Regions from separate parts of the Xenorhabdus santafensis genome, predicted to be linked through region 1. Evidence: predicted binding sites of a transcription regulator. Region 1 holds the regulator's gene; each other region holds the start of a gene.

Region 1 (4,310 bases):
CAACTAAAGGCATGATCATGGCAAAAACACGTTTAGCGCGCTCTGCATCGTACCTGTCAATGACCAGCGCCTGCCAAGAAACCGCTGCGGAACAAACACCTACCGCCTGAATAAATCTCAAGACAAGCAATTGTGTCGCATCAGTTATCCAAATCATACCCAAACAGCTAATGGAAAACAGAGATAATCCGATAATAAGTACAGGCTTTCTGCCTATGCGGTCTGACAATTGCCCCCATAAGAGCTGAGCAAAAGCAAAACCCGCAAGAAAAATACTGAGGCTTGCACTAATGGCATTTTCTGAGGTATCCAAATCTACTTTCATTGCACCAAAAGCAGGCAGATACATATCGATAGCCAAATAACCGAGCATGCTCAGGCCAGCGAGATAAAACATAAATGGAATTGAATTTTTATTTGTCGCCATGGTGTTCGTAACTTGATGTGGTAATTGATAAAAGAATACCCGACTTATTCTATATGGCATGATTTTTACTTGTGAAACGGTAATATTTGCACCATGCTGTGAAAAAAATTGAAAGGAAGATATATGTGGTCTGAATACTCTCTGGAAGTTATTGATGCTGTTGCCAGAACAGGAAGTTTCAGTGCGGCAGCATCAGAACTTCATCGTGTACCTTCTGCTGTAAGCTATACAGTAAAACAGCTTGAAGAATGGCTGGCAGTACCTCTATTTGAGCGACGTCACCGTGACGTGGACTTAACTGAAGCGGGAGCCATTTTTGTCAAAGAAGCTCGCTCTGTTATCAAAAAAATGCATCACACTCGGCATCAATGCCAGCAAGTTGCCAATGGTTGGCGGGGGCAATTTAGCATTGCCGTGGACAGGGTAGTGAAACCTGAGAGAACTCTCCGGCTCATTCTCGATTTTTATCGGCATTTTCCCGATATTGAGCTGTTTATTTACCCCGAGGTTTTCAATGGGGTATGGGATGCGCTGGTGAATGAACGGGTGGATGTTGCGATTGGTGCAACGCGGGCATCTCCCGTTGGTGAACGATATAACTTCAGGGACATGGGATTCATGCCTTGGTTATGTGTCGTCAGCCCTGAGCATGAATTGGCGTCAATATCGGGGAAATTAAATGACGATCAAATGCGACCTTATCCCAGTTTGTGTCTTGAAGATACTTCACGCAGTTTGCCTAAAAGGGATACATGGGCGTTGGATAACCAACGGAGACTGGTTGTCCCTGATTGGGATGCAGGGTTGAATTGCCTGATGGATGGTTTGTGTGTTGGAATGGTGCCCAAACATCGTGCATTGCCTCTTATCCGCAAAGGAAAACTGACAGCACTTGAACTTGAACAACCATTGCCTGATAGCCCATGCTGCTTGGTATGGTCGCAAAAAAGCCATTCACCAGCATTAAGTTGGTTATTTGATTATCTCGGGGATAGTGAAACACTTAATGCTGAATGGTTGCAAGAAAACTAACTGTCAGCGACGGTAATCGATAAAAGGCCCATCTGCGACGGAGCGCCGTTCAACAAGGCGTGGGTGAACTTCAATAGTTTGTGCATCTTCACGCTTATTGACGATCCTATCCAGTAGCATTGAGAAAGCCATTTGCCCCAGCCGTTCTTTGGGCTGGTGAATGGTTGTCAATGCTGGGGTAAAATAGCGGGCATTTCGGATATTGTCATAACCAATAATGGAAATGTCTTGTGGTACACGCAAACCTAATTCATCAGCGGCGCAGATTGCTCCCATTGCCATGACGTCGCCCCCGCAAAAAACAGCTGTTGGGCGGTGTTTCTGATTTAGGATCTTACACATAGCTTGGTAACCTGATTCTGGTTCGAAATCACCTTGCACAATCCACTCATCGCGAATAGCGATATTGGCCTCTTTCAGCGCCTTGAGAAAGCCTTGGTGACGCCCGCCACCTGTATTTCTTGCCAATGGGCCAGGAATGGAAGCAATATCACGGTGCCCGCGTTCAATAAGATAGCGACCAGCCAAGTAACCGCCATGAAAGGCATTGTCGATGATGGCATCGGTAAAATCCCCTCTGGACTCACCCCAATCCATTACTACCATAGGAATATTGCGATAGTCTTCTAACATGCCTAAAAGTTGTTCAGGATATTCTGAACACATAACCAGCAAACCATCTACGCGTTTTTGCGCCAACATGGCAAGATATGCTTTTTGTTTATCAAGGTTATTATGGGAATTACATAAAATCAGAGTGTAACCCTTGCTGTAGCAACTATTTTCAACAGATTCTATGATTTCAGCAAAATAGGGGGCTTCGCTGGATGTTGCCAATAATCCGATGGATTTTGTGTGGTTAACTTTCAAACTACGGGCAACGGCACTGGGAGAATAGTTCAGTTCTTTAATAGCAGCCCAAACTGCAGCCTTAGTATCTTCGGCGACGAAACGGGTTTTATTGATAACATGGGATACGGTTGTGGTAGAAACACCAGCGCGTTTGGCCACATCTTTAATCGTTGCCATGATAAAAAGGACTCCTGACCTTATGGTCTAAATTTATATATTCTAACTTTTCAAGTTGCTGATTGATTCGCCGTATCTGCTTGTCGATACGCTTTAACTTGAAATATAGATAATTGTTAATCGTTTACCAACATATTTATATATGAGGTGATGGGTTGGCAACAATTTAGCGATAAACATTGAATTTTGTCTGATCTAGCTCAAAAGTGAAAGTGATAATCGATGTTATAAAGAGTATGAATTTAAGTTGGTAGTATAATTTACAAACAATGCAGTAAATAACCATCTAAAATTATGGTGTTAGGTATCTTGCTTTTCACATTGAGGATGTTCTATGGATACAGATCTGAAGTTGGGATTGTTGGCTGCCGGTAGCGCATTAATCATGATTGTCTTTCTGGCAAGCCTTTGTCTTATTAATTGAGAGCTAGAAAAATAATTGACGTATAACACCGTTTGTATTTAGGGTTGGTTTTCTGACATTCATAATCAGAGAATGGAAGAAAACCAGCCCTTATCATTTCAAACTGGCATAAGAATCAATCTTATTAAGCCAGGTTTTCTTCAACAAATGCCCAGTTGACCAAAGCCCAGAAATGCTCCAGATATTGTGGGCGGGCATTACGGTAATCGATGTAGTATGCGTGTTCCCAAACGTCGACGGTCAGAACTGGCTTATCTTCGCCAGTCAATGGAGTTGCTGCATTGGAAGTGCTGACGATAGCCAAACTTCCGTCAGCTTTTTTGACCAACCATGTCCAGCCGGAACCAAAGTTTTTCAGTGCAGCGTCAGTAAATTGTTGTTTGAACTCAGCAAAAGAACCGAAAGCATTGTTGATGGCATCCGCTACTTTTCCAGTTGGTTCGCCACCGCCATTTGGTGACAGGCTATGCCAGTAAAAAGTGTGGTTCCAAACCTGTGCAGCATTATTGAAAACGCCGCCTTCAGATGTTTTGATGATTTCTTCCAGGGATTTTCCGGCAAATTCAGTATCTTTGATAAGATTATTCAGATTTACAACGTAGGCGTTGTGGTGTTTGCCGTAGTGATATTCCAAAGTTTCTGCAGAAATGTGTGGTTCCAGGGCATCTTTGGCATAAGGTAATGCTGGTAATTCAAAAGACATTGCATGCTCCTTTTTAATATCGGGTTTTCAGCTCTGTAGCCATGATTTTTAAGATTAATCATGGTCAGGGCAAATTTAGGATTATTATCTTGTTGCTATTTTGGTAATTATCTTAACAACTTTTCTGTCAAATAACAGGGAAAAAGATGCTATTTGGCAGAAGTTGGCGTAGATCTAAACTATCTGATGTATTTGATGTAGTTAATGTGATTAGTTGGAATAGAAATATTGAATGGTTATTTGTCTCAATTGCTGTTGAGGCACATCATGGCAAACACTTACCTTAGCAAAAACGTACTGTCCTATAGTAAAAATGGACTATGGTAAGGCCGTGTCATGACGAAACTTTATAGTGAAAATTGGCTCCAGAAAGTTCTCTGTAGAAAAATGAGCGTATAAAGTGGTATTCTAAATCAATCTTTTCTGATTCTGAAAATAGTGCTTGCAGTTTTAAGGAAGCAAAAATGACGACAACTAATACCAATACTAACACCGCTACTGATACAACTAAGGCGATCGTTGAGAAGATTGAGCGCCAAATTAAAGAAAACCCAATCCTGCTGTATATGAAAGGTTCTCCAAAATTGCCAAGCTGTGGTTTCTCGGCGCAAGCAGTACAGGCTTTGTCTGCTTGTGGTGAACGTTTTGCTTACGTGGATATTTTACAAAATCCTGATATCCGCGCTGAATTGCCT
Region 2 (4,310 bases), on a different contig from region 1:
GTGATACCACACACGTACATGCCCACTTTCTTTTCATGAATCGGCTTAAATTCTTCTTTTTGGCGGCTGAGAGTGTTGAAAATTTTTAGCATCAGTGGGTTTTCCGTAAAAATTGATGTACGTGTAATAAAATCAAATAAATTTATTGGCTATAGACTTCTTCATCAAGAAGATAAATAAACTAGCATGTAGAGAAGCCAAGTGAGATATTTCACCTTGATATGCCATGTATTGCAAGTACTGCAAATCAGCCTTCTTTTGATGCGGCGTCTGATACAGCTTTCAGAATACTGACTCAAAATCGCAGATATGGTATAACAGCGTTCTCCGACACCCTGAAAACAGGGTCAATCAAAACTATTATTAGGATTTCTATTATGGTGACTTTCCACACCAATTTTGGCGATATCGTAATCAATACATTTGCAGATAAAGCGCCTGTAACTGTAGAAAACTTCTTAAGTTACTGTTCTGAAGGCTTTTATGATAATACAATCTTTCACCGTGTTATCAATGGCTTTATGATTCAGGGCGGTGGCTTTGAACCAGGCATGAACCAAAAAGTCACTAAGGCTCCAATCAAGAATGAAGCCAACAATGGCCTGAAAAATAACCGTGGCACTCTCGCGATGGCACGTACGAATGATCCACATTCCGCAACTGCCCAGTTCTTCATCAACGTTGTTGACAACGATTTCCTGAACTTCCGCTCAGAACGTCCTGATGGATGGGGTTACTGCGTATTCGCTGAAGTCGTTGAAGGCATGGACGTCGTTGATAAAATCAAAGGCATTTCCACTGGCCGCAGCGGCATGCACCAAGATGTACCACGTGAAGATGTGATCATCGAACGCGTTACTGTCAGCGAATAATCATTCTGAAAAAACTGAAAGAATAGTTAATCGTTACATGAGCACGCTGTTTATTGCAGATTTGCATCTCAGCCAGCAAGAACCGGCAATTACTGCCGGTTTTCTGCGTTTTTTACGTGAGGATGCAATCCATGCCGAAAGTCTTTATATCCTTGGTGATTTTTTTGATTACTGGATTGGTGATGATGATCCCAACCCACTTCACACTCAGATAGCCCAAGCACTCTATGAGTTGAAACAGAAAGGAGTTTCTTGTTATTTCATTCATGGTAACCGCGATTTCTTGCTGGGCTCCCGTTTTGCCAAAAACAGCGGCTTAATTTTGCTGCCACAGGAAAAAGTGTTGCAACTGTATGGCAAGCGTATCCTGATCCTGCATGGCGATACACTTTGCACCGATGATGTCAGTTATCAACAATACCGCAAGAAAGTCCATACTCCGTGGATACAGCGGCTATTTTTGTTGCTCCCTCTCTTTATCCGTTTGAAAATCGCCGCCAAAATGCGTGCCAACAGTCAATATGCCAACCGGCAAAAATCCGAATCTATTATGGATGTCAACCAGCAAACGGTGATTGAACATGTTGCACGGTATCAGGCCGATTGGATAATCCACGGGCATACTCATCGCCCGGCAATACATGACATTCAACTAGGAAATAAAACCGTGCATCGCGGGGTATTGGGAGCGTGGCATGATAAGGGATCAATGTTCAAGGTGACAGAAAACGACATTGAACTGATATCCTTCCCTTTTTGAATCTAGGATTAATTTTTTAAAAAAATAGCCAAATCAAAAAACGCAAACGTTTTCCTAACGGAATCTGCGTGATATGATCGCCTAACTTAAACATTATCCTTGTTCTGGTAGACAGCCTAATACAGGAGCATCTGATTTATGACGGCCAGCTCAGATCCCACAAACGCTATTTCCACAAACGCTATCTCAATGGCAGCCACTCAACACGATGCCACGCAATATCACGCTAAAATTGCCATTGTCATGGGTTCAAAAAGTGATTGGGCAACCATGCAACATGCCGCTGATATTTTGTCCGACCTTGCCATCCCCTTTCATGTTGAAATTGTTTCGGCACACCGGACACCAGATAAACTTTTCCGGTTTGCTGAACAAGCGAAAGAAAACGGTTTTGATGTCATTATCGCAGGTGCTGGTGGGGCAGCACATTTGCCGGGAATGTTGGCAGCCAAAACATTAGTTCCTGTATTTGGGGTTCCTGTTCAAAGTGCCGCGTTAAGTGGTGTTGATAGCCTGTATTCTATTGTCCAAATGCCAAAGGGCATTCCAGTCGGTACATTGGCAATTGGCAAAGCCGGTGCAGCAAATGCAGCATTGTTGGCAGCTCAGGTACTGGCTTTGCATGATGACGCCGTGTTTCAACGTTTATCAGCGTGGCGCCAGACACAAACACAGGATGTTTTGGATAATCCTGATCCACGGGAGGATGCATGAAACCCGTTTGCGTATTGGGAAATGGTCAGTTAGGCCGAATGCTGCGTCAGGCAGGAGAACCGTTGGGAATTGCTGTTTATCCTGTTGGATTGGATGCCGAGCCAGAAGCGGTTCCCTACCAGAGCAGTGTGATTACCGCAGAAATTGAACGCTGGCCAGAAACGGCATTAACGCGGGAATTAGCGCATCATAAGGCTTTTATCAATCGTGATATTTTCCCGCAATTAGCTGACCGCTTACCACAAAAGCAACTTATGGATAATTTAGGTCTGGCAACCGCACCGTGGAAACTGCTTTCCGATCCCAGTCAATGGCAGCAACTGTTTGCTGAATTAGGAGATTTTATCATTGTTAAGCGCCGGACAGGCGGCTACGATGGCCGTGGCCAATGGCGCATCCGACCGGGCGATGAAACTGAATTGCCCCCTGAAATTTACGGTGAATGCATTGTAGAGCAAGGCATTCCATTTTCAGGCGAAGTCTCTCTGGTTGGCGCCCGTAACGCCAAAGGTGAATCAGTATTCTATACATTGACTCACAATTTGCATCAGGACGGTATTTTGCGCACCAGCGTTGCGTTGCCTGATACAGATAAGAATTTACAGCAACAAGCAGAAAAAATGCTGTCAGCCATCATGGAGCGCCTGAACTATGTTGGTGTTATGGCGATGGAGTGCTTTATTGTGGGTGATAATTTGTTGATTAATGAATTAGCTCCACGGGTTCATAATAGCGGCCACTGGACGCAAAATGGTGCATCCATCAGTCAGTTTGAACTCCACCTGAGAGCCATTCTAAATCTCCCAATGCCGCAACCCGAAATATTTGCGCCATCAGTCATGATCAATTTGATAGGCACTGGAATAAATCCCGCATGGCTGAATCTGCCCTTGGTTCGTTTACATTGGTATGAAAAGGAAGTGCGCCCTGTTCGTAAAGTCGGTCATTTGAATATAGTTCATGCTGATTGCAATATATTAAAAGCAACCTTACAAAAATTAATCCCGTTATTGCCTGAGGAATATCAAAGCGGGTTGGAATGGGCACAAAATAAATTAAGTTAAATAATATTCCAAAAAAGCGGTAGTGCACCAAAATAGCTTACCGCTTATTATTTATAATACGCCTGCATCCATTGAAATTATGGATTTTCCAGAAATAACATTTAACTTTATTTTCACCACCTCATCGCACCAATTTCATTCCATATTAAAAACCAAAATATTTTATCCATATTATAAAATTTATACATATAACATCCATCTCAGTTCCCAATCGGACAGCTTTATTTAAAAAGAGCGATAACTTTAACTTATCAAGTGATAACCTATTTTCATTATAAGCTAATTTTTATTTAAGATATGGTTCATCACACATCATTAAAAATAAAAAATTAATTTACTGGGAATTGCCCTTCAGCAACAACTTTAACCTTTAATAAAACAAAAAATATAAAATAATAAAAATTACATTATCCAGTATTAAAAAAGGATATAAACAATGAAAATTAAATTCAAAAAATATTTATCTGTATTTATTATATTGATACCAACAGCTCTTTTTGCTTATAAGAAACCTGATTTGGAACTCTGTAGAAATATAAGTTTTACCAATAAGTTAACATACAAAGAGCCTAAGAGTGGCGAAGTTATAGCGAAAAGGCTTAATAAACGGTTTAACAATCTTGTCAATGAATGCAAAACACAAAGCAACCATAGCAGCCCAGCTTACGAGTGCAGTGGGATTTTATTGCAAGCAGTTGTATTAGATCAGCCCGAATTTTGGAAAGGTAACGAAGAAGCATTCTCTTATTTCCGTGCCGATCTTAACACTTATAAATTTTTTCATGACAGATTTATATCCTATGCTATTAATGGACGCGTTACATCCAGAAATCCATATGGAAAGCAGGCTTATGCTAAATGTGCTTATCCCCTTGACGGTGTCTCTCGTGAACGCCCATC
Region 3 (4,310 bases), on a different contig from region 1:
CGACCAGCCCCAAGTTTTTAATCGTGCTGTCCAGATAATCAACAGACCAGCCTTTTCCCTGCAATTTGGCATTGGTGATATTGAGATCTTTGATGTAAGTGGCCGGAAGGTGGCTGATTTTCTCTTTCAATGCCTCCAGAGTGTCGGGAGACTGCCAGCGGATATCGCTAACCAGAAGATTATTCCAGTGCCAACTGCCATCGGGGGATTGCTGACCGTCTCCAGAAATGGCGCCCTGCAAAAATGTTGCGCCAAACGAATCAATATTCAGGGTGTTATTCTGGTAACGGCCCTGTACAACGATATTTTCAACAGGAATGCCATTCCATTGAATTGAGTTGGCGCTGAACTGATATTGGCCGTGGCCAAACGGTTTCTCTGCCGTTGGAAACCAAGGGGCGATCCCTCCGGTGATATTTTCCCCTTTAATGTCTGTCTTGGGAGTCTTGACCTGAATATTCATTTGATTCAGTTGTAAAACATCAGCTTTTAAAACGAGAGGAAATTGATTGCCAGATAACGTGAGAGTCCCTTGCTGCAAAGTGAAACGCTGGAAGCGCTGGGGAGTGAACAAATCTTGCCATTTGAAATCGATGTTAATGTGGTTGGCACTCAGTGAAGAAGGGCTTTGTTTATCGCGAATGTCCACATGGCTCAATGTCAGGGTGAAGGGAGACTGCCAGTGATGGCTGATAGTTTCAATACTGACCTGATAATGTCCTTGCCGGTTGAGCCATTGACTTAATTGTTTCGCCCCCCAATGCGTCTGAATAGCAACATAGAAGACGATGATTGTCAGGATCAATAACAATAAAAGAGTGATAAAAAGCCTTCCTAACCACTTCATGATCTCACCTCGATTCCCCCAGAAAGAAGCCCTTTTATGCCGCAAAAAGAATATGTACTCAATAGATGGCAGTGTCAAAAATAAGAATTAGTCCCTTTTAGGTGATGTTAGTTTAGATAATGCGAATGGCTGCGCAAAAATATGAATGCATAAAATAAAACTCCCGCTGAAGGGCGGGAGTAATAAAAATATTCAGCTGGTTGATTATTTTTCTGGCGGAAAAATCAGGTTAAGCAGAATGGCAGTCAGGCCACCGGCGGCAATTCCCGAAGAGAGTAAATTCTTCACCCAATCAGGGGAAAATTGCAAGATCAGTGGTTGTTGAGAAACACCCAAACCAACTGCCAATGATAGAGCGATGATCATAATTGCACGGCGATTGAGTGGCTCGCGGGATACGATTCTGACGCCAGAAGCCGCAATGGTACCAAACATCACAATTGTGGCTCCTCCCAAGACCGGTTCAGGAATATGCTGTACAAAACCGGCTACGGCAGGGAATAACCCCAGTAAAACCAACATGGAGGCAATGAGATAACCGACATGGCGGCTGGCAACGCCAGTCAGTTGGATAACGCCATTGTTCTGGCCAAAGCAAGAGTTTGGAAAAGTATTGAATACCGCAGAAACCATAGAATTAAGACCATTTGCCAGCACACCGCCTTTGATACGCTTCATATATAGCGGGCCGCTGACAGGCTGCTCGGAAACATCTGAAGTTGCCGTGATATCACCGATAGTTTCCAGCGATGTCACCATAAAAATCAAAATGAGAGGGATCAACAGATTCCAGTCAAAAGAGAGCCCGTAATAGAACGGAGAAGGAATGGAGATAACAGGGGCATCTTCTTTTGGCATGGTTTGGGGAAGCATGCCCATATACCAGGCCACCAGATAACCTGTCGTCATGGCAATGACCAGAGAGGCAACCCGCAGGTAAGCGTTCTTTTGGCGATTCAGCAGGATGATAACTGCGAGAACGACACCTGCCAGCAGCAAATTTTTCGGAGCACCAAAGGTGCCTTGCTGAATTGCAGAGTAACCTCCGCCAATGGAGGTCAACCCGACCTGTATCAGTGACAGGCCGATAATCATTACCACGATGCCGGATACCAGAGGCGTAATGACTCGCCTTGCCAGATGCAACATGCGGGAAAGCACAATTTCAGTTGTTGAGGCGATCATCAGCGTACCGAATAACGCAGCCATCATGGTTGGAATATCTGCACCACCATTCTTTAGCGCCAGCCCACCCATAATCAGCGGTGCAACAAAGTTAAAACTGGTTCCTTGAATGGAAAGCAGGCCAGAACCAATTGGCCCCAACGAGCGAATTTGGATAAGCGATGCCAGACCTGAGGCAAACAAAGACATGCTGATAATGCGTTGTGTATCTTGTTCTGGAAGCCCAAGCGCCTGGCAAATTAACATTGCCGGCGTAATAACCGCAACGAACATTGCCAGTAAATGCTGGCATGCAGCGAATAAGGCGTGGGGAAGCGGAGGCTTATCTTCGAGGCGATAGAGCAGTTCAGTGTCTGATTTTTTGGAAACTTCTGATGAATTGGACTCACGAACGGAATTGAGCATATTGTGAAATTCCCGATTAACAAAAAAACGCAATTTAAATGATCTATATCAGTAAAGCAATCGTTTGCGTTTAATTTTCATTATAAAAAACGACTTAATTCCGTCACATTTTTAAATGTTTTAACTTGTGTTTATTAATAATTTTCTTTCTAATCCAATCCCTACCTGCTCTTGGCGTTTTTATAGGATGATTATAACGTCACATTAAATTAACATAATATTAACAATGGAAGAGGTACATAAATGTATCATCTGGATATTTATGGCACGCTCGTTGCTGCCACTCTTGTTTTGCTACTAGGAAGAAAACTCGTACAAACAGTTCCATTTCTCGAGAAATATACAATCCCCGAGCCAGTTGCCGGCGGATTATTGGCAGCTTTCACTTTGCTGATAGTGAAACAGTTGACGGGTTGGGAGGTCTCTTTTGATATGTCTCTCAAAGATCCCCTCATGCTAACTTTCTTTGCCGCCATCGGCTTGAATGCTAACCTTGCCAGCCTGAAAGCGGGCGGAAGATCACTCATTATCTTTATTTTCGTCGTTGTTGGCTTGCTGTTTGTGCAAAATACCGTGGGTCTTGCCTTGGCGAAAATGTTGGGCCTCGACCCATTGATGGGACTGCTGGCTGGTACTGTTACGCTTTCAGGCGGGCATGGTACTGGCGCCGCATGGGGGCAAATTTTTACCGAACGTTATGGCTTTGAGAGTGCGACAGAAGTTGCGATGGCCTGTGCGACATTTGGTTTGGTCTTGGGCGGTCTGATCGGTGGCCCGGTAGCGCGTTTTTTGGTGAAAAACACCAAAACCCCGGGTTTGAACACAGATGACACAGAAATCCCGACAGCATTTGAGAAACCGTATACGGGCAGGATGATTACCCCACTGGTTATGCTGGAAACCATCGCCATGATCTCAGTCTGCCTGCTGGCGGGCAATTATATTCAGAACGTATTAAAAGGCACTCCTTTTGAATTACCCACTTTTGTGTGCGTGCTGTTTATCGGCGTAATACTCAGTAATGGCTTATCCATGCTTGGTTTTTACCGAGTATTTGACCGAGCGGTTTCCGTATTGGGTAACGTCAGTTTGTCGCTGTTCCTTGCCATGGCGCTGATGAGCCTGAAATTATGGCAACTGGCTTCCCTTGCATTACCTATGTTGATCATCCTCTCTGTACAGGCTGTGGTTATGGCTCTGTACGCTATTTTTGTCACTTATCGGGTGATGGGAAAGAATTTTGATGCGGCAGTACTGTCGGCAGGACACTGTGGTTTTGGCTTGGGTGCAACACCAACCGCTATTGCAAATATGCAGGCAATCACGGATCGTTTCGGGCCTTCGCATGTGGCATTTTTACTTGTGCCAATGGTCGGTGCGTTCTTTATTGATATCGTGAACGCAGCCATTATCAAATTGTATTTGTTGTTGCCAATATTTCCAACTATAGCAGGTTAAATTAATTTTTTAACTTGCCTGATATTCTGGCGATATATGCCGTTGAGTTTCTCAACGGCATTTTTTTGCTTGTTGGTTGGCACTCAATGGCAAGGATTAAAATAAATTATTTTATATTTAAATAAGTTGAAAAATAACAAGGCTTAATTATTGATAAAGGCAATTTATGGAGGTAATAAATTATTTATTCGGTAAAAAATATAATTAATGATATTTCGAAATTCGCAAAATAATCAGTTTCATTCTATAGACAAAAGCTATATAAAATGAAATGTCACTATCAAGGATAATAATAGCTATGTCAAAAAACCTTTCTATCACGATCCTCACCTTGGCCTTATTTACGGCGACTTTTGCTGTTAACCTTCAAACGCCTTTATATAGTGTTTATGCTGCCCAAAGCGATGTTGGGGCA

Evidence for each region. Region 1 encodes PurR, which represses purine synthesis genes. Its sites were predicted from a motif close to CANGCAAACGTTTGCNTG; they were not measured.
Region 2: the regulator PurR is predicted to act here: its motif matches at 1,672-1,689, upstream of purE (5-(carboxyamino)imidazole ribonucleotide mutase).
Region 3: the regulator PurR is predicted to act here: its motif matches at 2,491-2,508, upstream of FE392_RS02270 (nucleobase:cation symporter-2 family protein).

The regions. Positions count from the first base shown of each region.
Region 1 is NZ_VCDN01000046.1:126,381-130,690, forward strand. Features, by position in the region: gene punC (purine nucleoside transporter PunC) at 1-427, opposite strand, end outside; gene punR (DNA-binding transcriptional activator PunR) at 551-1,459, shown strand; gene purR (HTH-type transcriptional repressor PurR) at 1,463-2,488, opposite strand; gene sodB (superoxide dismutase [Fe]) at 3,037-3,615, opposite strand; gene FE392_RS12795 (Grx4 family monothiol glutaredoxin) at 4,080-4,310, shown strand, end outside.
Region 2 is NZ_VCDN01000044.1:91,752-96,061, reverse strand. Features, by position in the region: gene cysS (cysteine--tRNA ligase) at 1-92, opposite strand, end outside; gene ppiB (peptidylprolyl isomerase B) at 378-872, shown strand; gene lpxH (UDP-2,3-diacylglucosamine diphosphatase) at 910-1,632, shown strand; gene purE (5-(carboxyamino)imidazole ribonucleotide mutase) at 1,822-2,346, shown strand; gene purK (5-(carboxyamino)imidazole ribonucleotide synthase) at 2,343-3,410, shown strand; gene FE392_RS11735 (hypothetical protein) at 3,847-4,310, shown strand, end outside.
Region 3 is NZ_VCDN01000011.1:133,203-137,512, forward strand. Features, by position in the region: gene FE392_RS02265 (AsmA family protein) at 1-847, opposite strand, end outside; gene FE392_RS02270 (nucleobase:cation symporter-2 family protein) at 1,052-2,437, opposite strand; gene gltS (sodium/glutamate symporter) at 2,681-3,895, shown strand; gene FE392_RS02280 (MFS transporter) at 4,194-4,310, shown strand, end outside.